DNA from 2 places in the Pedobacter sp. KACC 23697 genome. Region 2 is predicted to be linked to the other one. Evidence: riboswitches for the same ligand, from Rfam matches in the RefSeq annotation. Region 2 holds a riboswitch; the other holds the start of a gene.
The links. Region 2 has a riboswitch for cobalamin ahead of metE (5-methyltetrahydropteroyltriglutamate--homocysteine S-methyltransferase). Riboswitches for the same ligand answer to the same signal wherever they lie in the genome.
Positions count from the first base shown of each region.

Region 1: linked by a shared signal. The riboswitch ahead of ABEG20_RS08570 (TonB-dependent receptor plug domain-containing protein) and the one ahead of metE (5-methyltetrahydropteroyltriglutamate--homocysteine S-methyltransferase) in region 2 are both predicted to bind cobalamin.

Region 1 is NZ_CP157485.1:2,188,746-2,204,384, forward strand. Features, by position in the region: gene ABEG20_RS08525 (ATP-binding protein) at 1-434, shown strand, start outside; gene ABEG20_RS08530 (response regulator) at 427-1,056, shown strand; gene ABEG20_RS08535 (hypothetical protein) at 1,087-1,623, shown strand; gene ABEG20_RS08540 (Dabb family protein) at 2,011-2,346, opposite strand; gene ABEG20_RS08545 (YMGG-like glycine zipper-containing protein) at 2,441-2,938, opposite strand; gene ABEG20_RS08550 (diphthine--ammonia ligase) at 3,070-3,792, opposite strand; gene ABEG20_RS08555 (Sir2 family NAD-dependent protein deacetylase) at 3,785-4,468, opposite strand; gene ABEG20_RS08560 (ABC transporter substrate-binding protein) at 4,474-5,415, opposite strand; gene ABEG20_RS08565 (DUF6580 family putative transport protein) at 5,547-6,137, opposite strand; gene ABEG20_RS08570 (TonB-dependent receptor plug domain-containing protein) at 6,178-8,046, opposite strand; cobalamin riboswitch at 8,144-8,338, opposite strand; gene ABEG20_RS08575 (sigma-54-dependent transcriptional regulator) at 8,595-9,998, shown strand; gene ABEG20_RS08580 (chloride channel protein) at 10,203-11,993, opposite strand; gene ABEG20_RS08585 (RluA family pseudouridine synthase) at 12,071-12,793, opposite strand; gene ABEG20_RS08590 (response regulator transcription factor) at 13,015-13,704, opposite strand; gene ABEG20_RS08595 (redoxin domain-containing protein) at 13,808-14,920, opposite strand; gene gatB (Asp-tRNA(Asn)/Glu-tRNA(Gln) amidotransferase subunit GatB) at 14,920-15,639, opposite strand, start outside.
Region 2 is NZ_CP157485.1:4,502,121-4,517,759, forward strand. Features, by position in the region: gene ABEG20_RS18220 (C4-type zinc ribbon domain-containing protein) at 1-179, opposite strand, end outside; gene ABEG20_RS18225 (Nif3-like dinuclear metal center hexameric protein) at 179-1,276, opposite strand; gene ABEG20_RS18230 (TM2 domain-containing protein) at 1,586-1,972, opposite strand; gene ABEG20_RS18235 (DUF2752 domain-containing protein) at 1,978-2,280, opposite strand; gene mfd (transcription-repair coupling factor) at 2,511-5,849, shown strand; gene ABEG20_RS18245 (ATP-binding protein) at 5,941-7,077, shown strand; gene ABEG20_RS18250 (DUF3820 family protein) at 7,078-7,296, shown strand; gene ABEG20_RS18255 (DsbA family protein) at 7,484-8,200, opposite strand; gene ABEG20_RS18260 (M14 metallopeptidase family protein) at 8,423-11,110, opposite strand; cobalamin riboswitch at 11,237-11,445, shown strand; gene metE (5-methyltetrahydropteroyltriglutamate--homocysteine S-methyltransferase) at 11,638-13,971, shown strand; gene ABEG20_RS18270 (acyl-CoA thioesterase) at 14,083-14,469, shown strand; gene ABEG20_RS18275 (class I SAM-dependent methyltransferase) at 14,522-15,196, shown strand; gene ABEG20_RS18280 (phosphatidate cytidylyltransferase) at 15,230-15,639, opposite strand, start outside.

The DNA of each region.
Region 1 (15,639 bases), 2.3 Mb from region 2:
GCATTGCACGCAACATGGTACCTGAAACTTTATTAAAGTTTGGCCTTGAAACCGCTTTGAAAGATCTTTGTGAGTTTTATATGCGCGACGGCTTACGCATTACATCTGAAATGTTCGGTATTCAGAAAAATATTGTGATGAATGTGCAGCTCAATATCTACCGGATTGTGCAGGAACTCATCTCCAATGCAATCAAACATGCCCATGCAGATAACCTCATATTGCAGTGCAGCCAAAACGAAAATACCATTTTTATTACCTTTGAAGATAATGGTCGTGGTTTCGATATGGCCACACTTGCTGATAAGAAAGGAATGGGCTTGGATAATCTGAAGAACCGCATAGCCTTTTTGCAAGGAAAATTTGAAGTGCACTCTGCTCCTGGCGAAGGAACCAGTATAGATATAGAACTTAAAACCAGTATCGATGAATAAACTGCGTACGGTTATAGTAGATGACCATCCTATTGTTATTGAAGGGCTGAATACACTTCTTAAAAATGAAGACAACCTGGAGGTTGTTGGTGGCTTTTCAAATGGCACACAGCTGCTTTCTTATTTAGCTAACAACCCTGTAGATCTCATCCTGCTGGATGTTACGTTACCAGATATAGGTGGTATGGAACTTTGCCAGATCATTAAAGCACAATTCTCTGCTACCACGATACTTATTCTTAGTAACCACACTGAACGGAGCATTATTATGCAGACCATACAGAACGGTGCCAGCGGCTATTTGCTTAAAAACAGTTCACTCGAGGAGCTTCGGCAATGTATCGCAGCGGCAATAAATGGAAATATCTGTTATAGCAAAGAAGTAGTGGAAATTATCAGCCGACCAACCAAAAACCAGCTGCGCAATACGCCACAGCTCACCAGAAGGGAAAAGCAAATTCTATCGCTTCTGGCACAGGGAAAAACCAGTCAAAACATTGCTCAGGAACTGTTCTTGAGTCCGCTGACTGTAGATACCCACCGGAGGAACCTGATACAAAAATTCGAAGTGAAAAATGTGGCCGAACTCATAGCTGCCGCCCACCAGCAGCAATTATTGTAATCCACTTACCATTAATTCATTAACAAAATAATGAGCACAACCGCATACAGGATAACATTGCTATTTCAGTTTTTAACACTATTTTCTTTTGCACAGCAAAACGCTGAACTTAAAACCCTTTTAAATAAAAATCAGGAGTTTATTTTCCCGCAAACGCCTGAGAAGATTTCGACAATATTAGGTGTAAAAACAGTGTTTTACGAGGATGCCAACGACGAGACCTACGCCAGCTGGTTAACCAAATCCGGGCTGGAACTCTACTGTATTGTTAAGGAGGATAAAAGTATAGATGAAATGTTTTTCAATATTGCAGAAGATCGACCGATTGTAGTAGAAGGTTTACCGTTTAATTTGGTGATGAATAAGACCACTCCTCAACAAACTATGTTAAAATTTAGCAAGTACAAAATCAGGAAGGAAAAGATTGGTGAAGATAGCCAGTATCCCGGAGGGATAAAACTTTACTTTAAAAAGGGGAATCGCTTTATCACCCTCATTTTTGACAGGAATAACTTGCTTAAATCGTTATCGATAACAATCGGGCTCATCGGTTCTTCAATTAATTGATTTGGCAGTTTCGAAGCTAATTAATCTAAAAATATAGACCATTTAACATTCAAGTCATCAATTTCACTTTCTGCTCAATATACCAGGAGCTGTAGCGGCATTTGTTCTCCCTAAAAACCATCGCCAAATATGTAATCTGATAATTCAAAACCAGCTAACACTAGCTCCTTAACTGAACTCAGGTTAATAACTTCAGTTCTGGATGTTTTATTTACGTAGCAGTTACCTTTGTTATCCTGAACAAATTGAAGAATCTTGATCTGACAAAATATGAATAACTATAAAGGATTGGTATAACGCTAAGCCACACACATGATTAGTGTTCAGATAGGTTGATTAGGTCAAAATGAAGCACCAAAATTCACGTATATACACACTCAGCTGCCCTTAAGCAATTACCGTATCATGAACCACTACCCTATACCAGTTTTTGGAGAATTTTTCTACAGCATCTAAATGTATTTTATCTTCCTGATATGCATTGTGATCTTCGATGTTTGCGAAAGTAATCGTTAGCGAATAAGTAAAAGAGTTATCCGTAACCGGACGTACCGGCGTGTTTGCAGCTAATCCAAAACTTAAAGTTTTAATATATTTAATAGGTTTTAAGCTTTCGAAAAAATTAGTAAAATCGGCTATTTCATTTTTGGTTAATTGTGGCTTTAACCAAAACATTACAAAGTGTTGAATCTGTCCTTTATCAGTGGTAGAGATTTCTGTCATGGGTTCTTTTTTCTTTAAATATATTAATCATTTTTTATTAGACATAAAAAAAGTCCTGATGTAAACCAGGACTTTCATATATTTTTAAAAAAAATTAGTTTTTAGGCTGTACCCGACCAGATTTTCTGTCTTCGCCTCTACCGATTAAATAACCTCCACCAGCACCAACCAATCCACCAATAATAGCACCTCTTCCTTTTTTCTTATCAATTAAAGCACCACCAACGGCACCAGCGGCACCACCAATTACAGCGCCCTTAGCTGCATCACTCCAACCTTTTTTCTTAGCTGTTGGTTGTGTACCACCGTAGGCACTGCTAGAACTTCCACCAGAGCTGGCATATGATCTTCTAGTACTTGTACCTGATCTTCTCGCGGCTGCTAATTCTGCCTGGTGTTTAGCTTCTTTCTCTTTTTCTACTCTGGCTACTTCAGCTTTTTTAAAGCTGTCTAAACGTAAACTATCTTTAACGGCTTTAATGGCTAATTGTTTTTCTGCTTCCTGCTGTTTCAATGCGGCATCTTCTTTTGCTTTGTTATTACAAGCAAACATAACAGAACTTAATGCGATTACTACCAATATCCTTTTCATAATTTTTAATTTTAATATGTCTCCGGTTTAGCTACCTAACCTCACTAAACGGGTTTCATTTGTGATATATGATTTAGTTAATTATCACTACTAAAGAAAAAATGATGCCAAAATGTTTTGAAAATGAAAAATTATTCCTCTAAGTCGATATACCAGAAACCAGAAAGCACTGTGGATGAACAAGGTAGATCATCATCTGGTGTGGTTTTGGCGGGTGCATTGTAAGTTCGGAATACCTGCTCTCCGATGGTGAATGGTATTTTATTCCTAAAAATAGGTCCCTCAAATGCAAAGGTATGAAACTCTCCATTTTCTCCACAGGGATCAATTTCTGATGGAAGCTGATCAATCAAGTCTTCGCTGATTATTTTTCCACAAATGTCTTTCAGATTTTCCTGTGTACATACAATGATGGTTTTATAGTTCAGCTTAATAAACTCACTGATCAAATCTCTGGTGTTTTTATGCCATAGTGGAAATATGGCTTTCAAACCAATTTCAGCAAGCTTACTTTCACGGTATTTACGCAGGTCTTCCAGAAAAATATCACCAAAAATAGAATGTGTGATTCCTTCTGCTTTAAATTTACTCAGATGGGTACGCATAGTATTGTCATATGTTTCCATATCGGGCATTTCACCTAAACGGATCTGATATAATGGGATACCAATACTTTCAGCCTGCTTAATCAGCAAAGTTTCCCTTACGCCATGCATCGAAACACGGTTATATTGCTCGGTGACTGTGGTAACCAGATAGCGGATTTCGAGTGTTGGATCCTGAAGAGCGTAATGCAAGGCGAGCGTACTGTCTTTACCACCACTCCAGTTAAAAATGCAGCTTTTTTTATCCATTCATTAAGATACTTTTCAGTTGCTCCATTCCATTCACAGCATTTTTTTCAATGGTTATCACATTTTGGTAGCGCTTAACATCCGGAGTTTTTGGATCGATAATGTATTTATTTACCTCACGAGGTACGAAATCGATCAGTCCGGCTGCCGGATAAACGGCTAACGAAGTTCCAATCAGCACAAATAAATCGGCTTTTGTACAAATTTTGGCCGCAACCTCGATCATGGGCACCGCTTCACCAAACCAAACTACATGTGGACGCAGTTGTGAACCCAACTCGCACAATTCACCCATTTTTATTTCTGAACCCGTAATCGGATAGGTTAAATGAGGTCTAAGATCGGATTGCGACCTGGTAATTACGCCATGAAGATGGGTAACTTTGGCAGAACCTGCTCTTTCGTGCAGATCATCGATATTCTGGGTAACAATTTCCACATCAAAATCTTTTTCCAGTTCGGCCAGCAACTGGTGTGCCCGGTTAGGTATCGCAGCTAAAACCTGCTTTCTTCTTTCGTTATAAAATGCTTGTACCAATTCGGGATTTCTTTCCCAGGCTTCGGGCGTGGCTACATCATATATATTATAACCTTCCCACAAGCCATCGGCATCCCTAAATGTTTTTAACCCACTTTCGGCACTAATCCCTGCCCCTGTTAATACAACTACCTTCATAAATATTACACCGATTGGAGTGATTGAACAAACCGAGCGTGATTGATAAACTTCCTCGCAATATTTTCTTCAGCCTTAAAGATATCAGGATGGAACATGCAAGCCAGAGCCTCAATGCCTTCTACCAAAGTACCAATACTCGGCTGGGTGAACATGTCAAAATCGGCAATGTAAACCTGGTTATTTTTTACCGCCTCCAGATTATTCCAACCTGGTTTTGAGGTAAGGAGTTCCATTTCTTCCAGGCTTCTTTTTTGATCGAAACCACACGGGGCAATAACCAATACCTCCGGATTATATTTTAGTATTTTTTCCCATGGGGTAACAATCGAATCGCCCGCAGGGTTCGAAAGCATATCAACACCACCAGCAGCAGCAACCTGAAAAGGAATCCAATGTCCACAATTGTAGATCGGCTCGATCCATTCCATCAGCATCACCCGCTTTAGTGTTGATTTATTTTGACGTAGTTTATCTAAAATCTGATCGCTTTTCTGCTTTAAGCCTGCCAAATAATTAAAAGCTACTTCTTCTTTTCCCAAAGCTTTGGCAATGGTAATTGCACATTCAAAAACATCCTGCAAATTATTGGGCGAAAGTGGAACCAAAGTTGGCTGCTTACTCAGTTTCATTACCGCGGTTTCGGTACAAACAGTATCGATGTTGCAAACTTCGCATAGGTCCTGTGTGAAAACCACATCAGGTGCAATGCTTTCTAAAAGAGCATCATCTACCCAATACAGGCTTTTACCCTGTGCTTTGGAAGCCGAAAAAATACGGTCGATTTCTATACTGGAGTAGTTTTTACCTTCCAAAATGCAACGCACGATTTTCGGTTGATCAGCTGCTTCCTTAGGACACTCAAAGGTAACGCCATACAGGTAATCCTGAAGCCCCATATCGTATATCATTTTGGTGGCGGCAGGTAAAAAGGAAACAACTTTCATTTGATGGAAGATCTAAAAGGTAAAATGTAATTAGCTATCTAAGATAAAAAAAATCCTCTTTTGAATCGAATCAAAAGAGGATTTCCATGTTATTTTCACTTGTCTGGTGTTACATCAAAAAATAAATATGTTTACAGCCCTTGTGTTTGCAGTTTTAATACAGGATATTTTACTTTTAAAATTTCAAAAGCACCGAAAAGTAAAGCACCATAAATGACCGTTCCTTCCAAAAATCTAATTTCGAACGGAATAGCTTTTACCAGGCAGTTCCAGTAACCTGCTAAATCCTGAGTATATGCAGGATTGTTAATCCAAACACCTAAGTCGGTAACCAACCAGTGAATTAGCACAATGCTCAATGTTGAAGCCAGTAAATTTACTACATTTATGTCCTTAAGCAGTACTCTTCCTATCAACACCATTAAAGCAAATGCAATGTATGTCCAATACCAGCCTTCGTAAAGAAAACCGTTACTGTATTTACTAAAAATAGTGATTGACAAAATAAAATCGCTTAAAAACAAACTCAGTATAGGAAATGCGAAAGCTTTTAGGTGATCTTTAAAATAGGCGCCTCCAAACAAAGCCACCGCTCCGATTGATGAAAAATTGGCAAACTGTAATTCATCAGAGTTGAATGTTACCAGCAAACGGAAAGCCGTTATGGCAAGAATCATCAACAGCAATATTAAAGTGCGGGGATTAAATTTTAAATGAGCCATTTTATTTTGGTTATTATTTAAGGTGCAAAGTTAAATTTTATTAGTGTATATTAAAAATTACGCCGGTATTAAAGTTGAAACCTAAGCTATTGTAACCAATTATCTCATTATATTTTTCATTCAGGATGTTTTTAGCATCAAAAAATAATTTTACGCGTTTTTTAGCTAAAGCATATTCGGCATAGGCATTCAATAATTTATAAGCGGGTAAGTTATCCACAGTGTAAGTTGTAAAGTTACCATCGGTGCGTTTGCCAAAATAACGGTAATTAGCACTCACATATAAATGGCTGGTCGCCTGTGCACCTGCAGTAATCCCAAATGTATGTTTTGGTCTGCGAAAAAGATAGTCGGCAATTGCATTGTCAACAAAGTTGAACTCATTACCTTCCACATAAGCATAATAACCGTTAATATTAAACACATTGAATTTAACGGCTGGTTCAACTTCAAAACCTTTGGTTTTCTGACTGACCTGATTCATATAACCATTAGGATAAGCATAAATGATGGCATCGGTTAAATCGCGTTTATAACCAGCTAAACGCAAGCTGAATTGATCATCAGCAAAGCTAAAATTAACACCAGCTTCGTAATTCTGTGATTTTTCAGGTTTCAGCGCCAGGTTAGCACCAAATTGACCAAAAAGCATGTTTAATGTAGGCACTTTAAAGGCTGTAGAAACCGTTCCGAACAGTTTTATCTCCTTAATGATGTTAATACTTGGAGTAATTGAATAAGTATAATTTTCGCCATATTGTTCGTGTTTATTGTAACGTCCGCCTAGTTCCAGATTAAATACACTTAAATCGTGCAAAAATAATGAACCATAAGCAGCAAAGATATTGGTTTCCGGTTTACTCGTTGCCGATGATAATTTCATCACACGGTTATCTATCCCCACCAACAGATCCAGTTTATTGCCCAATTTCTGGTTGTAGAACAAATCCAATATCGATACCCTGCCTTCGTTAACGCTGGGATACTGGCTATGCGCATCATTACGGGTGCTTTCAAAGCTGTAGTTTAACGTTACTTTCCCGGTAGCAAATTCATATTTGGCATTGGTACCCGTAGCAAAGTTTTTCAGAATAGAATAATTGTTGGCATCAGTAAAAGCACCACCATCGAACTGGTAATTACCGTAATAGTAACGTACAAAAGGATTTACTGAGAAATGATTATCTAATTTGATTCCGAAATTTGCATTTAGCGCATCGGTCTTAAAGCCATCTTTGTCAAACATGGCTGCACTTCCAGCTGGTGTTGCCGCTTCAGAAATTCCATCGGTTTTGGCATGGGTATAATTAATGTTATAAGAAAAACCTTCAACTCCACCATTTAAGCCAATGGTTCCTTTATAAGTTTCGTAGCTACCTGCACTGGCCACACCATATATGGTATTTCCTTTTGGACCACCTTTTTTAGTGATGATATTGATTACCCCCGCAACGGCATCAGAACCGTAAATGGTAGACTGTCCGCCTCTTAAAATTTCAATGTGATCGATCTGATCAATTGAAATCAACCTTAAATCGAATGCACCTCCATTTCCTGAAGGATCGTTCTGCACAATACCATCAATTAAAACTACTGAATAAGCACTTCCAGCACCTCTAAAAAAAACCGACTTGTTCAATCCAGGGTTGCTGCTTGCACCTGCCACAATAATTCCAGCCTGCTCACTAATAAGTTCTGGCAATGATTTACCATTACTGCGCGCTAATACTTCGCGACTAATAATCGTGACCACTTTTCCGGTCTGTGATTGTTTTTGATCGTTTTTGGTTGCAGAAATTACAACATCTTTAAGCTGCAAACTGTCTGGAGTTTGCGCATTGGCCACCTGGCCGATCATTAACTGTGAGAGCCCCAGCCCTGCTACAGTTAGCATACATTTTTTGTTCATTTGATTGTGAGTTTTGCCCACAGCCAACAGATGAGAAAAGGAAATGAAAATACGAACAACGTTAATATCTCAATCCTAGCTTCAATCCCCGAAAGCTATGAAATTAAACGCTAAAGGCAGGTCTTCTGACTTACTCCCGGTTTCCGGCCTTCCCATCCCTACATATCGGGAAAGTGGCACACTGATAGGAAATCCGTTAAGGAGCTTACAGCTGCGGGACAGTTACAGATTTACACTGTATTCCCTTTTAATCCCGGGTGTAAAACCGGGAACCAAAAGCGGTGCAAAAGTAACAAAATTAACCAACTTGTAAAATGAATGTATAATACTACCTACAAATTAACGAGCACACCTAAAGTCTTTTTGAAAGTTGATTTAAGCTGAGCAAAATATAATGTACTGAAGGGAAAAAATATTAAACAGATTATTTCACACGATATTAAAACTTTTCCACACCTTTTAGGTTTATAGCCTATTAATGTATAAAAAACTATACATTAATTAAAAAACAATATATTCGCATTTCAAAATTAAAGAATACATCTCTAATGGCTAAATTATTAATAATTGACGACGAGCGTGCGATAAGGAGTACCTTACGCGAAATTCTGGAGTATGAGAATTATGATGTTGAAGATATAGATAATGGTATCGACGGGCTCGAAATGATCAAAAAAGGAAATTTCGATCTGGTTCTTTGCGATATCAAGATGAATAAGATGGATGGTATGGAAGTGCTGGAACAAGCACAGCTTATTAAGCCTGATTTACCATTCATTATGATATCCGGTCATGGCACAGTTGAAACGGCCATTGAAGCCAGCAAAAAAGGAGCTTTCGATTTTATTTCGAAACCACCTGATTTAAATCGCTTGTTAATTACTGTACGTAATGGTTTAGACCGTGGAAATTTGGTTACCGAAACCAAGGTGCTAAAACGTAAAGCCAGTAAAACACGCGAAATTTTAGGCGAATCGGAAAGCATTTCTAAAATTAAAGAGACCATAGAACGAGTTGCGCCAACCGAGGCCCGCGTATTGATTACCGGTGCAAATGGTAGCGGTAAGGAACTGGTAGCGCGTTGGTTACACGAAAAATCTAACCGTGCCGATAGCCCTTTAATAGAGGTTAACTGTGCGGCTATCCCGTCAGAACTTATTGAGAGCGAATTATTCGGACACGAAAAAGGTTCTTTTACATCTGCGGTTAAGCAACGTATAGGTAAGTTTGAACTGGCCAATGGTGGTACTTTATTTTTAGATGAGATTGGAGATATGAGCCTTTCTGCGCAGGCAAAAGTTTTACGCGCTTTACAAGAGCATAAGATCACACGTGTGGGTGGCGAAAAGGAAATTGATGTAAATGTTCGCGTTTTAGCTGCAACCAATAAAGATTTATTGAAAGAAATTGAAGATGGCAACTTCCGTATGGATTTGTACCACCGCTTAAATGTAATCAATATCCATGTTCCACATTTAACTGAACGCACTGATGATATTCCTGTTATTGCCCAGAACTTTTTAGAAAGTATCTGCAGCGATTATGGAATGCCGGTAAAAAAAATAAATGAAGGCGGCATGTTAGCATTGCAGGCTTTACCATGGACAGGTAACGTGCGCGAACTGCACAACATGATTGAGCGCCTGATTATTTTAAGCGATAAGGTAATTACGGAAAATGATGTACGTGCCTTCGCTAATCCAGGTGGTGGTACAAACATTGGTGCGGCAACCAGTACACAGATTGCCAGTGCAGGCGGCACCAGCCTGGCTTCTTCTTTCGATTCGTTCAATAATTTTCAGGATTACAAAGATTATGCAGAACGCGAATTCATCAAGTTCAAACTGGAAAAAAACAATTGGAACGTATCAAAAACAGCTGATGAAATTGATATCCAAAGAAGTCACTTATATAGTAAGATTGAAAAATTTGGTTTGAAGAGAGCAGAATAAGATAAGTTGAAAAGTTTGAAGGTTGGAATATTCGAAGGTTTTCCTGACAATATTCCAACCTTTTTTTAAATCGATAGGTTTAAAGTTGAATGGTAAAAGAGCAAAATGCCAAATTACAAAGCTAATCTGGAATTTTGAAACGTTAAAATCTTTCTTTAGCACTGAACTTTACAACATTTCAACTTTTGAACATTAAAACCTCACTCAACCCATATAATCATTCTGCCTCATCAGCAATGCTCTGTACTTACTGAAGATTGCTGTTTTAGAAACAAAACCCAAATATTGGTTCTGCGCAGTTAATACAGGCAAAACCCATACATTATCCTGCTCCATTTTTTCTAATACCTTTTTCAGATCATCATTTTCTATAATTGTATTCGGTGCAGACTGAACCAAATGAGAAGCCCTTAAATTTCCCTTATCCGCATGATTGATCATCTCATTAAATAGTTCTTCAATGTAAATAATCCCCTTAAAATCACCCAGTTCATCGGTAACTGCACAAATATTTTTATGCGATTGCAAAATTTCATTCATTTTTACCGAAATCAAGTCGTTCATCTGCAACTGAGGATAGCTTTTTTCGATCAGGTATTTCAGCTTCATCTGGTTTAAAACAGTTGTATCCTTATCTTCATGAGACAATAACTCTCCCTTATCGGCAAGTGCCTTAGTATAAATTGAATGTTTTTGTGAGCTGCGGTTAATGGCGTAAGAAATAGCAGTGGTAATCATCAGTGGGACCATTAAAATGTATCCACCCGTAATTTCGGCAATCAAAAAAATGCCGGTTAAAGGGGCATGCATAATCGAACCTAATGCGGCAGCCATACCAGCCACAATAAAGTTAGATACGTTTAGTTGTGCTATACCCGATAAATTCACCACATAAGCAAAGATAAACCCAATTAAACCGCCCATAATTAAACTGGGTGCAAATGTGCCACCGTTACCACCAGCACCTAAGGTAACCAGGGTGGCAATTGATTTCATAAAAATGGTGACGACTGTAAATAATACAACCACAGCAGAAATTGAACTATAATCGGCAAAAATACTGTTGTTAATAACAGTCTGATAATCACCTTTTAACAACCCTTTTATCGTGATATACCCCTCGCCATAAAGTGTTGGAAATAAGAAAACCAATGCGCCTAACATTAAACCGCCAACAATAACCTTGGTATATGGATGTTTTATTTTATAGAATAGTCCCTTTACGGCATAGTTCGCTTTTGTAAAATAAATAGAAAACAAACCAATAAAGCAGGCTAATATGACATAGTAAAATAAGGCATTTACCTTCCATCCTTCCGTAACTAAAAAGAAAAGTTGTTGCGTGTAAAACAATCTGGCCACCACCGCTGCAGTAGCCGCTGATAATAAAAGTGGGATAAATGCGGGAATGGTAAACTCTGGCAATAAGATTTCGATTGCAAAAACAATCCCCGCGACAGGACTATTAAAAGCACCTGCAATACCTGCAGCTGCACCACAAGCGACCAACATGGTAATTTCGCGATAAGATAAACCCAGTAAACGACCAAGATTGGAGCCAATGGCTGATCCACTGGTTACAATCGGTGCTTCCAAACCTGTTGAACCGCCAAAACCAACTGTAACTGCTGCAGTAATAATCTGCGAATAAATATTATGTGCTTCTACCTTACTCGATTTTTTTGAAATGGCATAAAGCAAAGGGGTTAAACCTGTTTCGAATTTTGTTTTACGGATAAAGTATTTAATGTATAAAACCGTTAACAAAATACCAATCATCGGAAATATAAAGTACAGATAATATTTATATTTCCAGTGCCAGTCTGACTGAAGAAATTCTTCGATATGGTGGGTTAAACTTTTTAGAACAGCGGCGGCCAATCCGGCTAAAATCCCAACAATTACGGCGAGGATAATTAAGAAATTACGGTTTGATATTTTAGATTTCCGGTATTGGTTAATCTTATCAAGGTAATTTACAAATCTGATGTACATTCTATTGTTTTTTTAAATAGAGGGAGGATGCCCAAAAGTAAGAAAAACAAAGAGAGAAGCCAATTTAAAGACCTCTTTTATGCATCAAATTTATCCAGTAATTTAATTAGTGTTGCAAAATCTTTTGGATACGGGGCATCAATCACAATATCTTGATCATCTAATCCTTTAAAAACCAGATGGCGGGCATGTAATGCGAAGCGTTTCATAATAGGTTGCTCTTCCTCGCCTTTGGTTAATTTATAACCTCTCTTAATGGAAGAAAGAAAAACCGGTTTCCCTTTATACATATCATCCCCCACAATAGCCGCTCTTTGTGTGGCCAGGTGAATGCGGATTTGGTGCATACGCCCTGTAATGGGTTTACATTCCACCAAAGTATAGTGTTTATAGTACTTTAACGAGTCGAAAATAGTTTCAGCTCTTTTACCTTCTGCCCTATCAATGGTTACATTTTTATTGCCATCGTTCAGAATCGGAAGATCAACCATTAACTGATCAAAGATAACGTGCCCATCTACCACCGCATGGTAGGTTTTATTTACCTTTCTTCTTTCAAATTGCATAGAAGCATGGCGATAACCTTCCGGATTTTTAGCAATAATTAAAGCGCCTGAAGTTTCTTTATCCAAACGGTGACAAACCTGTGCATCATGGCTATATTGTTTAGCTAAACGCAATACATTAGTTTCTCCAGATCCACCACGCTCATCGAGCGAGGCCAGAAACGGAGGTTTATTGATCACAATAAAATCGTTGTCTTCGAAAAGAATAAGGTCTTTAAAATTTGGAAATTTCAAACTGTGCTGTAATTAATGAAGCGCAAAAATACGATTTTATTTTTTCTTACAACCGACGTCGCCCTTAATTTATTCAATTACCCACCCGCCTAATCATCCTTTCTATTGAAGCGCAGCGAAATGGAGAAATCTGAATCAAAAAATCTTTCTACAGCAGGAGAAATAAAAAAAGCCGCTCCGAATGTTGATCAGAACGGCTTAATACCTTTAACTTTTATAATTTAAGAAAGCTCAAACTTATAACCCACCCCTTTTACGGTTGAAACATAAGTTTCGCCTAATTTTTCTCTTAATTTACGGATATGCACATCAATGGTTCTATTGGTTACTACTACCGAATCTTCCCAGATATTTTTAAGGATCGATTCGCGAGTATATACTTTTCCTGGTTTTGACGCCAGTAAATACAATAACTCAAATTCTTTTTTAGCCAACACCACTTTGTTTCCACCCTGAAAAACCAAATAAGCTTCACGGTCGATTACTAAGTCGCCAATTTCCAATTTGTTTTCAGATACTTCTTCTGTACCGGCATTTCGTCTTAAAATCGCGTTAATCCGACTAACTAAAGCGCGTGGTTTAATCGGTTTTGCAATGTAATCATCAGCTCCCACATTAAAACCTGCTATTTCTGAATATTCCTCACTTCTGGCGGTTAAGAAAACCATAAATGTGTTTTTAAATTCAGGTATTGCGCGCATTAAACGGCAAGCCTCAATCCCATCCATTTTAGGCATCATAATATCCAGTATAATCAGATCTGGATGTACCTTTTTCGCAACAGTAATTCCTTCCTGGCCATTGGTAGCTGTGAAAACCTGATAACCTTCCTTTTTAAGATTATATTCAATAAGCTCCAGAATATCTGGTTCATCATCAACAATTAATATTTTCTGACCTGCGTTGTTCATAGTTAAATATTTGTTACGAAAGTAGTGTCTATGATGTAATATTTAGTTAAGCCTAAGTTAAGAAATTGTTAATTACTTAAATTAGTTTAACATGGAGTTTGTTTTAACGTAACGTTTTAGCTAAAAATGCATCGAGCTCCTCTCCACGCAAGTTTTTAGCCACTATTTTTCCTGCCGGATCTACCAGGTAAGAAGTTGGAATAGCTTGCACCTGATATTTTTTTACCGTTTCGCCATTAAAATCCTTCAATTCTGAAACATGTGTCCAGGTTAATCCGTCTGCCTTCACTGCTCCCAGCCATGCAGCTTTATCAGTATCCAGTGAAATGCCAATGATATCGAAGTTCTTGTTTTTATACTTATTGTAAACTTTCACTACATTCGGGTTTTCCTGGCGACAAGGCTGGCACCATGATGCCCAAAAATCGATCAGCACGTATTTTCCTTTATAATCTGATAAACTTACTGGTTTGTTATCCGCAGTATTAATCGTAAATGCAGGCGCAACCTGCCCCACCTGAACTGCCTTTAAAAGCGCCATCTGTTTTACAAAAGCATCAACAGTAGCATTACCTTTAATTTCGTCTTTAATCTCATCGGCAAATTGTACCAATTCAGCCTCAAATTCTTGCGGACTTAAAGTATTCATCGCATAAAAGCTGGCTAACGTACCTTTATTGTCTTTCGCAAATTTTATAATCTGTGTATTTAACTGATTGATGTACGACTCGTATTGAGGTTTCATCGATTCTAGCACAACTGCCCTGTTTTGAGGTTGTGTTGCCACTTTTGCTTCAAAATCTGCCTGTAATTTTTCTACCTGTTTAGCGAAATTGTTTCTAATGGCATTTAGTTCTGATAATTTTTCTACCTCATTTGCCCCTGAAATTTGATAAGCCATGTTTTTATCGGCCAGATCAGCCTTTAGTTTAATTTCATCGCCATTTTTTGCAATTAACATAAATTCATGATTACCTACAGATACCCTAAAGAAATCAACAGATGGCGTTTTACGGATGAATTTAAATTCACCTTTTTCTGATAAATTAGTGGAATCGATGGCAACCATATTGCTATTTTGCATGCCATATAAAAATACTTTCTTCTCCTTGCCGGGATTTTGGAAAGTTCCGTCAATCGTAAAGCTATCTTTGGATTTACATGCAGTGAAGGCAATCGCGATCAGCATGATCAGGCTCAATTGTTTTAGTCTCATTATTTCAGTTTTTCAAGTATTAATTCATTTAATTTTTTAGCGTCAGCTTTTCCTTTGGCCAGTTTCATTACCTCGCCAACAAACAAACCTAAAACGCCCTTTTTACCTTTCCTGTACGCTTCTACCTGTTGAGGATATTTATTTAACACTTCATCAATAAAACCACCTAATTCATCACCATTTTCAGAAATCAGTAAGTTTAATGATTGCGCTAAGTGGATCAAGTCTGCATTTTCCGCTGATTCAACAGCGGGCAATAATTGTTGAATGGCAATCTGTTGAGTAATTTTTTTATCATCAACCATATTAATTGCCCCGGCTAACTGCTCAGGTTTTACTTTAAACCCGGCAACACCAATCCCTTTTTCATTCAAAACAGCCCTTATCGGACCAATTAACCAATTGATCAGGCTTTTTTTATTATTTACAACCGGTTTGGCTGTATTAAAATAAACCAGAAGATCTAAATCTTCAGCAAAAATTGCCGCATCGGCTTTACTGATTCCGAATTCAGCAATCATTTGCTCCGAAATTTCGTTTGGCAAAGCCGGCATCAATGATTTGATTTCTGCCAACCAATCATCGGAAATATAGATAGGTTGTAAATCAGGATCAGAAAAATAACGGTAATCATTGGCTTCTTCTTTGGTACGCATCGGAGCAGTAGTCCCTTTATCAGCATCAAAATTCAAAGTACTCTGAATAATCCTTCCTCCATT
Region 2 (15,639 bases):
AGATCATCAAGCTCAGCTTTAATTTTTGCAATTCTAGTTTCTAATCCTAAAACGTCATCCTCAAGATCGGCAACCTCCATTGGTAATTCTCCACGCACCTGGCGGATCTTATCAATTTTTGTGTGGATATTTTGTAATTCGTATAAAGCTTTTAGCTTTTGTTCTACGGTTTGTTCCATTAAAACAAGTAATTTATGGGGTTTGTATTTTGCTCCGTTAAACGGATTGCAAAGTTAGTAAATTTTTTCTGAATAATTTCAAGCAATAAATTTGAGGTAAATTGTTCAGTTTCAAAGTGTCCGATGTCGGCAATGATCAGTTTTTCCTCCGCATCAAAAAACTCATGATATTTAAAATCTGCGGTAATAAATGCATCTGCCCCTGCAGCAATGGCTTCCTTTAACAGGAAACTTCCCGAACCTCCGCAAACTGCAACTTTTTTGATCCTTTTACCAATTACCTCTGTATGTCTGACTACTTTAGCCTGCATCCTGTCTTTTACCAGATGCAGAAAATCGTAGCCGTCCATATCATACTCCAGCCAGCCCACCATACCCGAGCCCACCAGTTGGTGTTTGTTTTCAAGTTTATAAATATCGTAAGCCACTTCTTCGTAAGGATGGTTCTCGAACAAAGCAACCAGAATTTTCCGCTCTGCCTGTGTAGGGTAAACCATTTCAATCCGCACTTCAGCCTCGCGATGGCGAACACCTTTTTCGCCCACAAAAGGGTCAGAATCTTCATTTCCCTTAAACGTACCAAAACCATCAGCATTGAAACTGCACTCGCTATAATTGCCAATGTTACCCGCTCCGGCATAAAATAAGGCAGATCGCAATTGTTCGGCCTGGGCCTGCGGGCAGTAGGTAACCAGTTTTTTTAACAAACCTGCTTTTGGCGAAAGTACCTTTGTACCTGTTAAGCCCAAACGCTCGCAGATTCTGGCATTTACGCCGGTGTGGATGCTGTCTAAGTTGGTATGGATGGCATAAAGTGCAATGTTATTTTTAATGGCTTTTAACACCACGCGCTCCACATAATTTTTGCCGTTCAGCTTTTTTAGTCCTTTAAAAACAATAGGATGATGAGTAATGATAAGGTTACAGCCTGTAGAAATGGCTTCATCTACAATTTTCTCCACGCAATCTAAAGCCACCAGCGCAGCACGGATTTCCATATTTGGATCGCCCACAATTAAACCGGAGTTATCATAATCTTCCTGGTAATTAAGTGGCGCAATGCTTTCTAAATAATTGGTAATTTCAGCTAATTTCATTTGATAAATATAAATAAAGCCTGCAGGTTTCGAAACTTGCAAAGCTAAAAAGAGACAACAATAAGTTAAAGCGTTTTCCTAAGATGTTATCAGATGCCTTAGGTGGTCACGTTATCTGGAAAATAGCTTCAGTGCGCTTCGGAGGTAAAAGTCCTGCTATCGCTGCAAGTCTTCACTCGTTCCGCGCTCCGGGCTTTACGCTTGATCAGGTTTATTTAACAAAGCGTTTGGTTCTTAGGGTATTAGAAAATTAAAAAACCTCTCAGGTTTCTGAGACCTGCGAGGTTTAAATATCAGATAATAATGATACTAGAATTTTCCTGCCTGCTGAAATCCACCGCCCATTCTTACCATCTGTAAACTTTCGAAAACCATTTTCTGGTTATGTTCAAAAGCAAGTGTTTTGTGGTTTACCACATCGATAATTGATCCGATGAAGCACAAACCTGCGGTTAAAAGGTACAAAATACCCATGCCGATCTGGCCTATGATAAACCTTTGTAAGCCCGGAACAGCAAACAGTCCGATTAAACAGAAAATCAACATATCTGATGGGTTTTTTCTTTTGCTGCTGTAAACCATCAGGAAATTACGTAACTGCTCTTCAGTTAAACCGGTTGTAGCTTGTTGTAAATATGAGTATTCCTCTGGTGTTATACCTGGTAACGACATTAGAGGTGATTGAAATATATCCATGGTTTCTATGTATTTGTGGTTGAAATTTTAAACTTATTTTTATTTTTTATCAATGTGTAAATTCTGTAAACGATGATTAAAAGTGCCGGAAACCCAAACCAATGTTCTGAAAAGCTTTCGGTAAACTCGCCATGTAAAATATGACTGATCGACCTGCCTATACCACATCCCGGACACCAATCCTTAAAACCCAAATTGGCTAAAGGACAAAGTGTAAAATGATGCTCATGGCCATTCGCTGTTGCCAGTAATATTAAAGCTGTTAACCAGAAAAAAAGTTCCAGTGGAAAGCTTTTAATGTACTTCATTGTTTCACTTTTTATAACATTTAGAGGCTATAGAACTACCTTTGTTACGTCGATTTGCCCTTAATCGACGAAAGGGGGATATATTTCGACCAAATGAACCATACCATCTAAGAATAAGTTTTCGTTTTTTCCCAAATCTGATTTCCATATCACAACCCAGCCAAAAATAGTTAAAAAAACCTTTACACAAATTGCGGGTTAATATTAAAAGATAAGCTTATTTTTGTGCCTTGAACATTCGAGATTTAATAAACCGATACAAAACCGACGATAGGGTAACCCAATTTACCAAAGCGTTGAATGCGACCAAAAACCCAAAGATACAATTAAAGGGATTGGTCGGTTCTGCCGATGCTATTGTTGCGCTTTCTTCTTATTTTTTATTACACAAACCCATCATGTTCGTTCTGCCGGACAGGGAAGAGGCTGCCTATTTCCAGTCGGACCTGGAAAGCGTGCTGGATAAACAGGTTTTACTGTTCCCTTCTTCTTACCGGAAATCTTTCGATTTTACGCAGGTAGATACTGCCAATGTATTGGCCCGTGCCGAGGTATTGAACGAACTGAACCACGATTCGGAATACGGAAAAATTGTCGTTTCTTATCCTGAAGCCATTGCCGAAAAAGTAATTGACCGCTCGGCACTGGAAAAAAACACGTTGGAAATCAGTCTTGGAGCTAAACTGGGTATCGATTTTATCAATGAATTTTTAATTGATTACGATTTTGACAGAAGAGATTTTGTTTACGAACCCGGACAATTTTCTATCCGTGGCGGTATTGTAGATATCTTTTCGTTTTCATCTGATCTTCCTTACCGCATCGAATTTTTTGGCGATGAGGTAGAAAGCATCAGAAGTTTCGAGATCGAAAGCCAGCTTTCAGTGGCCGATGTTAAATCGTTGACCATTGTTCCAAATGTTCAGGCCAAGTTTTTAACAGAAAGTAATATCAGCATTCTTGATTATATCGATCAGGATACACAGCTCTGGTTTAAAGATGTAGAATTTACCCTGGATATTGTTAAAGCTGGCTTCAAAAAGGCTGTCGATCTATGGAAAGCTTTGCCAGCAGCAGATAAAAGCCAAAACCCGGAATGGATTGATCCAAAATTTGCCTTTACTGACGAAAAGTTATTGGGTGATCACCTTCAGGATTTCCCCTTGGTAGAATTTGGCAAACAGTTCTTTTATAAAACAGACAACCGTTTCGAGTTCGAGACCAAACCCCAGCCATCCTTCAATAAAGATTTTAACCTGCTGATCCATAACCTGAAGGAGAATGAAAAAGCAGGGATTGTTAATTTTATTTTTACTGATTCGCCAAAGCAGATTGAGCGCTTATATGCTATTTTAGAAGATATTGATAAAACGGCCAAGTTCACACCAATCAATAGCATGCTGCGCGAGGGATTTGTTGATCCGCAGATCCAAACGGCATTTTACACGGATCACCAGATTTTTGACCGTTACTATAAATACAAGCTTAAAAAAGGCTATCAGAAAAGTCAGGCCATTACCTTAAAAGATTTGAGGGAACTAAAATCAGGTGATTATGTTACCCATATCGATCACGGAATCGGAAAATATGCCGGGCTAGAAAAAGTGGAGGTAAATGGCAAAACGCAGGAAATGATCCGCTTAATTTATGCCGATAACGACCTGCTTTATGTAAACATCAACTCATTAAACCGCATCGCCAAATACAGCGGTAAGGAAAGCGGTGTACCCAAGATGAATAAACTGGGTACGGATGCCTGGGACAAGCTAAAAAAAACTACTAAAAAAAAAGTTAAAGATATCGCCCGGGATCTGATCAAGCTTTATGCTTTGCGCAAAACCCAGGCCGGAACGGCATTTTCTCCAGATAGCTATTTACAAACTGAACTGGAAGCATCTTTTATTTACGAGGATACCCCTGATCAGTTAAAAGCGACTCAGGATGTAAAAAAGGATATGGAATCGCCACACCCAATGGACCGTTTGGTGTGCGGTGACGTAGGTTTTGGAAAAACAGAGATCGCCGTTCGTGCGGCATTTAAAGCCGTAGCGGAGGGTAAACAGGCTGCCGTTCTGGTGCCAACAACCATTTTAGCTTTACAACATTTTAAAACCTTCTCTTCCCGTTTAAAAGATTTCCCGGTTACGGTAGATTATATCAACCGTTTTAAAACCAATAAGCAGATTAAAGATACCCTGGCCGAAGCTGCTGCTGGCAAAGTTGACATCCTCATCGGAACACATCGTTTACTGAGCAAGGATGTTAAGTTTAAGGATCTCGGCATCATGATTATTGACGAAGAGCAGAAGTTTGGCGTTACGGCAAAAGAGCGTTTAAAAGCGGTACGTGTAAATGTTGATACTTTAACACTAACCGCAACACCAATTCCGAGAACATTGCATTTTTCTTTAATGGGCGCAAGGGATTTATCGATCATCAGCACCCCACCACCAAACCGCCAGCCGGTAAGTACAGAATTGCATGTTTTTAATGATAAATTGATCCAGGAAGCCGTTCAGTTTGAATTAGACCGTGGCGGACAGGTATTTTTTATCCATAACCGCGTCAACGACCTGATGCAATTGGGTGGGCTGATCCAGAAACTGGTTCCAAAGGCAAGAATCGGTATTGCGCACGGGCAGTTAGATGGCGATGCTTTGGAAGATGTTATGCTCGATTTCATTAATGGAGAAAAAGATGTTTTAGTAGCCACTACCATTATCGAAGCTGGTTTAGATATTCCGAACGCCAATACCATCATCATCAACCATGCACACATGTTTGGTTTGAGCGATCTGCACCAGATGCGTGGCAGGGTTGGCCGAAGCAATAAAAAAGCTTTCTGTTATTTACTTTCTCCACCTTTATCAACTTTAACCTCCGAAGCCCGTAAGCGTTTAAGTGCTATCGAAGAGTTTTCTGATCTGGGCAGTGGTTTTAATGTGGCCATGCGCGATTTGGATATCCGTGGGAGTGGAAATTTACTGGGCGCTGAGCAAAGTGGTTTCATTGCCGAAATCGGTTTTGAAATGTACCATAAAATATTGGACGAAGCGATACAGGAGTTAAAGGAGGCTGAATTTAAAGGGCTGTTCGAAAATGAACCTGCCCGTCCGTTTGTGGGCTTTACGCAGGTAGATACCGATCTCGAATTGTATATTCCGGATGCTTATATCACCAATATTACGGAGCGTTACAATTTATATACTGAACTTTCTAAACTCGATAACGAGGCAGAACTCGCCATTTTTGAAAAACATTTGGCGGATCGTTTCGGACCGGTTCCGCCACAGGTAAAAACCATGCTCAGTGTGGTTCGATTACAGTGGCTGGGTAAGAAATTAGGTTTTGAGAAAATCAGTTTCAAGAAAAATAGTTTGCGTGGCTATTTCTTAAGCGATAAACAATCGGCTTATTTCGACTCGAATACCTTCACTAAAATTTTAACTTTTGCACAGAACCATCCACGGATGTGCAATTTAAAAGAGGTAAAAAATACGCTAAGGATTGCTTTTGATCATGTAAAAACCGTTGAGGAAGCAATCGAAACTTTAGAACTTATCGATTAAAAACGTTAATTCAGTCAGTTCATTGACTGAATTAACGTTAATTCAGTCAGTCTATTGACTGAATTAATGTTTTTTAGTATATTTGACTTAAATGAGCAGTCAAATTGTTAGATCTTTAAAACCTATTATTCTCAACAAAATTGGGAAGAATAAGGTCATCTTAATTTTCGGCACAAGGAGGGTAGGCAAAACCTGGTTAGTAGAAAGCATTATTAAAGATGCGAATATCAACCATCTTTCTTTAAACGGAGAAGATCAGGATGTACAGGTATTATTGTCAACCCGTACAGCGGCAAATTATAAAAGGGTTTTAGGTGATGCCAAACTGCTCATTATTGATGAAGCCCAGGTTATACCCGAAATCGGAAAAATATTAAAGTTACTGATCGATACTTTTAAAGACCTTACCATTATTGCCAGTGGATCATCCACCTTCGATTTGTCGAACCAAACAGGTGAGCCCTTAACCGGAAGAAGTTTAACTTATTATCTATACCCCATAGCACAGGTTGAACTGGATAAACAGGAAAATGCCTTACAAACCACCCAAAACTTAGAGGAAAGATTAATTTTTGGTTCTTATCCGGAGTTGTTTCATCTGAGTTCATTAGCTGAAAAAGCACAATATTTAACTGAATTGGTTAAATCATATCTTTTAAAAGATATTTTAATGTACGAGAACATCCAAAATAGCGCGAAACTACTGGAATTATTAAAACTTATTGCCTATCAGGTAGGATCGGAAGTTTCGATTGATGAAATTTCCCGTACTTTGGGCATCAGTAAAAATACCGTAGACCGTTATCTCGATTTACTTTCGAAGGTTTTTATCATCTATAAAGTTGGCGGATACAGTAATAATTTACGGAAAGAGGTTACAAAGTCATCCAAATGGTATTTTTACGACAATGGCATCCGGAATGCGATTGTTAATGATTTCAGATTATTAGCATTACGTAATGATCAGGGCATTTTATGGGAAAATTACTGTTTTAGTGAGCGCATTAAAAAAATGGAGTACGAACAGCAAAGTACCACTTACTATTTTTGGAGAACTTATGACCAACAGGAAATAGACCTTATTGAAGTTAATAACGGAGAAATTTTAGCTGCCGATTTCAAATGGGGAAACCAAAGGAAAAAAATACCTGGTTTTTTTGCCAAAAACTATCCTCAAGCCACGTTTTCTGTAATTAACAAAGAAAATTATTTAGATTTTATATTATAAATGTTAGATCCGACCTTATTGCTCGATTTAGTGAAAATGCAAATGCCTTATGGAAAATACAAAGGTTACCTGATCTGCAATATACCTGAAAGTTACTTGCTTTGGTATAAAGATAAAGGTTTCCCGAAAGGCAAATTGGGCGATTTGATGGCTACGATGTTCGAAATCCGGGTGAATGGTTTGGAGTATTTATTAACGCCGTTGAAGAATCAGCGGTGATGGATCGCTAATGGATATAACGTCATTTCGAGCGAAGTGCAACGAAGCCGAGAACCACGAAGTGCAGCTAAGCTAAATCTATGTAGACAGATCTCTCCATTGCGCTGCGCTCCAGTCGAGATGACGATTTTTCTATTGATTTCCACAGAAAATCTGCGTCGATCAGTGTAATCTGCGGGAAAAAACTTTATATCTCACACCCATTCTCATTACAAACTGCATCATCATTTTTATTTAACGAAGTAAGTTTGGTTTTAGGCTGCGTTTCTTTCCACTCGGTAAAACTTTGGGTAAGCGCATCGGTGAAAGCCTGAACGGGCTGAGCACCCGAAACACCATATTTGCGATCCATTACAAAGTAAGGTACGCCACGAATGCCTAAATTCTGGCTTTCATAAATGTCGTAGCGCACGGCTTCGGCAAATTGGTCACTGCTTAAAACGGCTACAGCTTCATCCTTATCCAGGCCAATTTCTACAGCAAGATCAACTAAAACATCGGTTTCGCCAATATTTTTGCTGTTTACAAAATGAGCTTCAAATAATTTCTCTTCAGCTAAATCCTGAAGACCATGTTTTGCTGCCAAGTGAATCAAACGGTGTGCGTTAAAGGTATTAGCCGGAATATTGGTATCGAAATCGATGCTTAAGCCTGCATTTGCCGCCATATCAACCACCTGTTTTGTCATCTGTTTGGCTTGCTCAACTGGCATTCCTTTACTTCTTGATAGATAATCGTATACCGTTTCATTATTGGTATTGTGATACTCCGGATTGAGCTGGAAACTCTTCCAATCTATTTCAATTTCATTTTTGAAGGGCAATTGTTCCATCGCCTGCTCAAAATGTCTTTTCCCGATATAGCAAAACGGACACATTACGTCCGACCAGATTTCTACTTTCATAATCCAAAATTAAGCGGATTATAATTGGCTATAGTAAGAACAAAGTAAAAAGCCACTATCGTTTGGGATAGTGGCTCTCACGCTTCAAAAAAAGTTTTTTAGCTCAAGATATCTCGATTTCGCTATGCTTCAGTCGAAATGACGAATTTTATATTAAATTTTTCAATGGCAGTTTGCTGAAGACAAGGTACATGCATTTTTAAGCAACTAACTCAATTATAATTATTTATACAACTGGTTAAATATTAGCTTGAAAGTACCATGCGTTTGTGCTCTAAAGACAATTTCAGGGCCAAAAGCAAGCAATTTACCTTTACCCACTTTTGCTTCAAAAGCTGTTATCCCATCTTGCAGATAGGCCTGCCCCCAGGCCCAGCCGCTGCGCAACGGTACAGCATTTTGAAACCACATCAAAGGTTTAATCTTTCCAGCTGCAATGGCGTCGCCAGTGAGTTTAAAAACAGGACTATTATCGAAATATACATCAGCTTCTTTTTCCATTCCCCAATTGGCTGGCAAATTGGTATCTACACTAACATTCAACACACTCCCGGGAACATAATATTTCTCAGCAGGTAATCTTTTTTCTTCTCCGTTTACAATTTCTACCATCGCATTACGTACGGGAAGGTTTAAGTGATAAGCCAGACTGGTACTGCTGCCAATGGTTACAATATTTCCACCGGCTTCTAAAAATTTCTTTAACTCAGGGATCGATTTATCAGCAGTAATCCTACCTAAACGGTTTCTAAATTCCTGAGGAATCTCTTCTGCTTTTGGTCCGAAAGTTCTGTTTCCAAACCCTCCGCCCTGAACAGATGGTATAGCCCCACCCACAAAAATGATCACATCGAATTTAGATTTTAAATTTCCGGCATCAATGTCCTGCGGATAGATAACCGTGGCATTATAATGATACTGCTCCATTAAAAACCGCACCCAGCCCGAGGCCATAGAACCTCCGTATGTATCCCAAAGGGCAATTCTGGCGGTCGAAACTTTAGTTTTATCCTTTGCAGCAGCAGCAATTTTTAGTTTAATATTTGCTTTTTCCAATATTGATTTCCCTGCTGATGAAACATAAAAATCTCCATTTTCAGTAGAACGGTAAACTTCAATTTTGTTTTTTAATAATTCATTAACTGCGCTATATGAATCATTTTGAGCAGCACTTAATACATAGCCTGATCCATTTGGCAGTTTATGCTCTGGTTTTAAGAGTTCCCCGTAAGGATTTTTTTCAAAGGGACCTGAAAAATCGTCCAGAATACGGTCGAATTTCACATCCATTAAATATGCCAAAGTCCATCCGGCAGCATCATACGGCGGAATGGGTGCACCCCCTTCGTATTTAAAATCATTTGGGTGATCCTGAGGCTCAAACATATCCAACACATGTGGACGGAAAGCCTGATCGGTTTTGACGATATAACTTCCGGCAGGATAATCTTTACCGGCAACGGTAAATGGAGCTGTTGCCTTTTGAACTACAACACCCGTCCTGATCAGCGCGTTTAAAAATTTAATGGCAGTATTAAAATCAGGCTGATCTGCTGATAAAATATAACCCCGTGGATCACGGTTTGATGGGGCTTTCATTACCGTATCAAAAGCTTTTATGCTGATCGGACGTCTTGGTCCAAAATCTGCATCGCCCCCAATAGCAGAACTGCCTTTTGCAGCTTTATTAATGGCTTCTATCTTTTTAGGCGAAAAAGACCAGGTATCTTTTTCACCGCGTTCTATAGAATTTCTGCCCATCTGGTAAATATTAAACAACAATTCATCGCGGTAACGCTGTGCATAATTTAAAACAGCATAATTTAAGGATACCGAATAATCGATTGAATTTTTAAAATACCATTTCCTTGGTGTAATGGGATTGGGTGAATCGCCATTCGGTAATAATCTGGAAGGAACGAGCGGAATTTCAGAAGGCGTAGGATTTCCGATAATTTCGGTCAACAGTCCAATCATGTTATGAAAATAGGTTGTGGTTCTTAATCCGCCATTGTACCAGGTAGAATAAACCGACCCTCCCCGTTGTGTATACCCGGGTTTATTTTCAACGTTCATCCTGTTGTGCATAGCGGCACCAACGGCATCTAAACTGGTTAACAAGGTTGGATCAAAAACATAATTAAACGGATCCCGATAGGGTGGCCCCGCCACAACCGTTCCCGCCGGACCAGCCTGATGATGGTTGTACATAATCTGCGGAATCCACTCTACAAAAAGCTGACGACCGATATTCTGCGTTTCTTTAAGATTTAACATAAAGAAATCACGGTTATTATCGTGCCCTGCATATTTTTCGTACAAAACCGGCAAGCCTGAGGTTGTTCTTTTATTAGGCTCTTTATCCCTCATGTACCAATTACTCACCAGCTCCTGCCCATCAGGATTGGCATGTGTAAACAATATAATTACATTATCTAAAATGCGTAAGGTCTCCGCATCCTTTCTTGAAGCAAATTCATATATTGTTTCGATCAATTGATGTGCACCAACCACCTCGTTTGCATGCAGGCCTCCATCTATCCAAACCACCGCTTTACCTTCCCGGGCCAGTGCTTTAGCCTGCTCAGGTGTAATTTCGGCATGGGCCAGCTGTTGTGAAATTTCCTTATATCGATCTAATTTCTTCAGGTTTTCAGGTGAAGAAACAATCAACATATATTGACTTCTGCCTTCTTCGGTTTTACCAATATCAACCAGTTTAATACGGTTAGAAGTTGCTGCAATCTTTTTAAAATAGGCTTCTGTTTGGGTATAATTGGCCAATTGATAATCGTCGCCGATATCAAAACCGAAATGAGATTTTGGCGTTGGTACCTCCTGCGCCAGCACTGCATAGCTGTTTACCATTAAAAAAGCAATGCAAAGCCCTTTAAAGTAGTTTTTTATCATAATAAGAGTTTAGTTAGGTAACCAAATATAACAGAGAATAGGTACCAAAAACCGCTTGCTGTAAATTTGTTACAAGTTTTAAATCCTAATCCATACATTTGCCTCGATGTAAGTTCTTAACTTTATTTTTCATCAACCGATACAGGTTCCCGGAATTACACCCGGGATTAATAGGGAATCGTGTGCAAATCACGAGCTGTCGCGCAACTGTAAATTCTGTCTTTTAGCAAAAAGACAACGGTCTTATCATTCATGCCACTGTGCCGCTTATCGGGATGGGAAGGCGATAAAATCGGGAATAAGTCAGGAGACCTGCCTATATTGAATTGACGGTACTTTCGCGTTATAAAGTAATTGGTCAGGTCTGATTGTACACGATAAAATTAAAATTTTATACGCTTGCTTTAAGCTTTTTGCTGATAAGCGGGCAGGCTGTGCCATAACCTTTCCTTTAACTTTTAACAAAGAGTATTACAAATATTGCTTAAGAGCTTTTAAACGATTTATTTACTTAATCTTTAAGAGAAATGCTAACGCAAAATCTGGGCTATCCGCGGATAGGTAGCCAAAGGGAATTAAAGAAAATCTGCGAAAATTACTGGGCAGATAAAACTGGGTACAAAAATGTACTGCAGGTGGGCAAAAACATTCGCCACGAAAACTGGAAACTTCAAAAAGAAGCAGGCATTGATGTGATTCCATCAAACGATTTTTCTTTTTACGACCATGTACTCGATCACTCTTTAACTTTTGGGGCCATCCCGAAAAGGTACAATGAGGTAATCCTGAAAAAAGGCAATGAAGAACTGGATCTTTATTTCGCTATGGCGAGGGGCTACCAAAAAGAAGGACTGGATGTGGTAGCGATGGAAATGACCAAATGGTTCGATACCAATTACCATTACATTGTGCCCGAATTTTACAAAGACCAGCCTTTTAAACTTTTCTCAACAAAAATCATCGATGAGTTTTACGAGGCCAAACAATTGGGTATTACCACCAAACCTGTTCTAATCGGTCCGGTTTCCTACCTTTTATTGGGTAAAGAAAAAGAAGCCGGCTTTGAAAAAATAGACCTGATTAAAAACCTGCTTCCGGTTTATATCGAGATTTTATCTCGCTTAGATGCTTTGGATGTAGAATATGTACAGTTTGATGAACCATTTTTGACTTTAGATTTAACCGACAAAGACAAAAAAGCTTATGAATATGCTTATAAGGAAATTAGAAAAGCTTTCCCTGGGTTAAAGATCATTTTAGCGACTTATTTCGAGGGTTTAGGCAACAATCTTGCTTTAACTACTTCATTGCCTGTAAATGTTTTACATATCGATCTGGTACGTGCCGAAGATCAGTTAAATGACGTTTTAGCTTCTTTAAAAAACGAAACCATCCTTTCTTTAGGCGTGGTAGACGGACGAAATATCTGGAAAAATGATTTCGAAAAATCTGTTTCTATCATCAATCAGGCGGTAGAAAAACGAGGATTGGATAAAGTATGGATTGCACCATCCTGCTCATTAATCCACTCACCGGTTGATCTGGATAATGAAACCAATGAGAAAAATTTATCGGAAGAAATTAAACAATGGCTGGCCTATGCGAAACAAAAAGTTGCAGAGCTGGCAACCTTAAAAAAACTGATCATCAACGAAAACCCTGCATCTACCCTGCAAAAACTCGAAGAAAATAAGATGGCTATTGCTAACCGGAAAGTTTCTAAAATCATCCATAATCCGGCAGTAAAAGAACGTGTTTTGGCCTTAAAAGAGCAGGATGCCGAACGTTTGAGTCCATTTTCTGCCAGAAAAATCAAGCAACAGGAGCTTAATCTACCCATTTATGCTACGACAACCATCGGATCATTTCCGCAAACCGCAGAGGTTAGAAGCTGGCGGGCCAAACTTAAAAACGGAACTTTTACTGTTGAAGAATACGATAATTTAATTGCGCAGGAAACCGAAAAAGCGGTAAAATGGCAGGAAGAAATCGACATCGATGTACTGGTACATGGTGAGTTTGAGCGTAACGACATGGTTGAATACTTCGGTGAGCAATTAGACGGTTTCGCTTTTTCTAAAAACGGATGGGTACAAAGTTATGGCTCACGCTGTGTAAAACCGCCAATCATTTTTGGTGATGTTTCGCGCCCTGAACCTATGACGGTGAAATGGACAGCCTATGCGCAATCGCTTACTTCGAAATACATGAAAGGTATGTTAACTGGTCCGGTTACCATCTTACAATGGTCATTTGTGCGTAACGATCAGCCCCGTTCTGAAACCTGCACACAAATTGCATTGGCCATCCGCGATGAAGTTTGCGACCTGGAAAATGCGGGTATTAAAATCATCCAGATTGATGAACCCGCCATTAGAGAGGGTTTGCCTTTGCGCAAGGCGGATTGGCAAAATTACCTGAACTGGGCAGTTAAAGCTTTTAAAATATCAGCCAGTGGCGTAAAAGATGATACCCAGATCCACACGCATATGTGCTATTCGGAGTTTAACGATATCATTCAAAACATTGCCGATATGGATGCAGATGTAATCACGATCGAAACCTCGCGTTCGCAGATGGAATTATTAGATGCTTTTGCCGATTTTAAATATCCAAACGAAATTGGACCAGGTGTTTATGATATTCATTCTCCTAGGGTTCCGAAACGCGAAGAAATGGTTCAGTTGCTCAAAAAAGCCAAAGCGGTTATTCCTTCCGATCAACTTTGGGTAAACCCTGATTGTGGCTTAAAAACCCGCGGATGGGATGAAACCAAAAAAGCATTGATTGAAATGGTTGAAGCGGCAAAAGAGATGCGTAAAACAGAAGAAGTACTTTCAGCAGATCTGCAGGCAAATTAATTGCCACATTTGTTTCCCCTGAGAGACAGTTTTCTCTGAAGCAAATCCTTACTTTGACAACTTTCTAATCAGAAAGTTGTCAAAGCTTTTTACTCACCCTATATTTACCCCATGACCCTAGCAGAAAGAATAGAAAATTCAAAAACCAGTATTTTTAAAGCCGTTTTCCCAAATACAACCAATCATTACGATACGCTTTTTGGCGGCACCGCTATGCATTTAATGGACGAAGTTGCTTTTATTACCGCCACGCGTTTTAGCCGCCAGATTATGGTAACAGTAAGCAGCGATCGGATCGATTTCAAAAAACCAATCCCAGCGGGTACCATCATAGAGCTTATTGGCCAAGTAAGCCATGTTGGGAATACCAGTTTAAAGGTTAATGTAGAAATTTACATTGAGCAGATGTACGCCGAAGGAAGGGAACTGGCCGTACATGGAGATTTTACTTTTGTAGCTATTGATGAAAACAAAAAACCGGTACAGGTAATCAAATAATGTTATAAATATTAGCTAAGATCGTTTACAAATCATTAGTTTAAATTTGATTATGGAGCATCAACATGCTGAAGAAGATTTAAAAAATATTGCCAAACAATTAAGCTGTCCGGAGGGCGAACATGGCCTTAAAACAGGGGAGATGATGCATGCCAGTAATCTAGGAATGACCAGTTCGGCCATTAATGTGTTAAACCTCCAAAACAGTAATACCGTTTTAGAAATTGGCCATGGTAATGGTGGGCATATTGCTCAATTATTATCCAAAGCCGAAAATCTAAGGTATTATGGCGCTGATATTTCTGCTACCATTATTGCCGAGGCTGTAAAGATTAATCAAGATTTTGTTACAAGCGGAAAAGTTCATTTTAAACTAACAGATGGAGCAACATTACCGTTTGATGATGATCGGTTCGATAAAATTTTTACCGTGAATACAATATACTTTTGGCAAAATCCAGGCGAATATCTCACCGAAATTAAACGGATCCTGAAACATAATGGTACTCTGGTGATTTGTTTTGCCGACAAGGCTTTTATGCAAAATCTCCCTTTTACGCCTTATGGTTTTACACTTTATGAAGTAGAAGAGGTAAAAGACCTATTAAAAAACGTAGGCTTCATCATCGAAAATATTCTTAGTAAAACCGAACAGATCAAAAGCAAAACAGGCGAGCAGGTAGAACGGGAATATCATGTTGTCGTTTCTACTCCTGTTTCACAATAAATGGCTACATCTCTTTATGCTTTCTTGATTAATCTAATACAAAATCAGATAAAGATATGCGTAAACCACGGGAGCGGCCAATAACAAGCCATCAAAACGATCTAACAGACCACCGTGTCCCGGTAACAAACCTCCACTGTCTTTAGTATCCAAACTGCGTTTAAGCATCGATTCGACCAGGTCTCCCAGTGTACCAAAACTAGCAATTAATACTGCCATGCCAGCCCAAACCCAAGCCGGACTTTCGGTAAAAAGAAAGGATAAACCAAAACCGACCAAAACGCTGGTGAACATCCCCCCAAAAAACCCTTCCCAGCTTTTCTTTGGCGAATGACGTTCGAACAATTTGCGTTTACCATATTTTACACCAAAAAGATATGCGCCAGTATCATTTGCCCAAAGCATTAACAAAAATGCGAGTGGTAAATGAAAGTTATATTCAT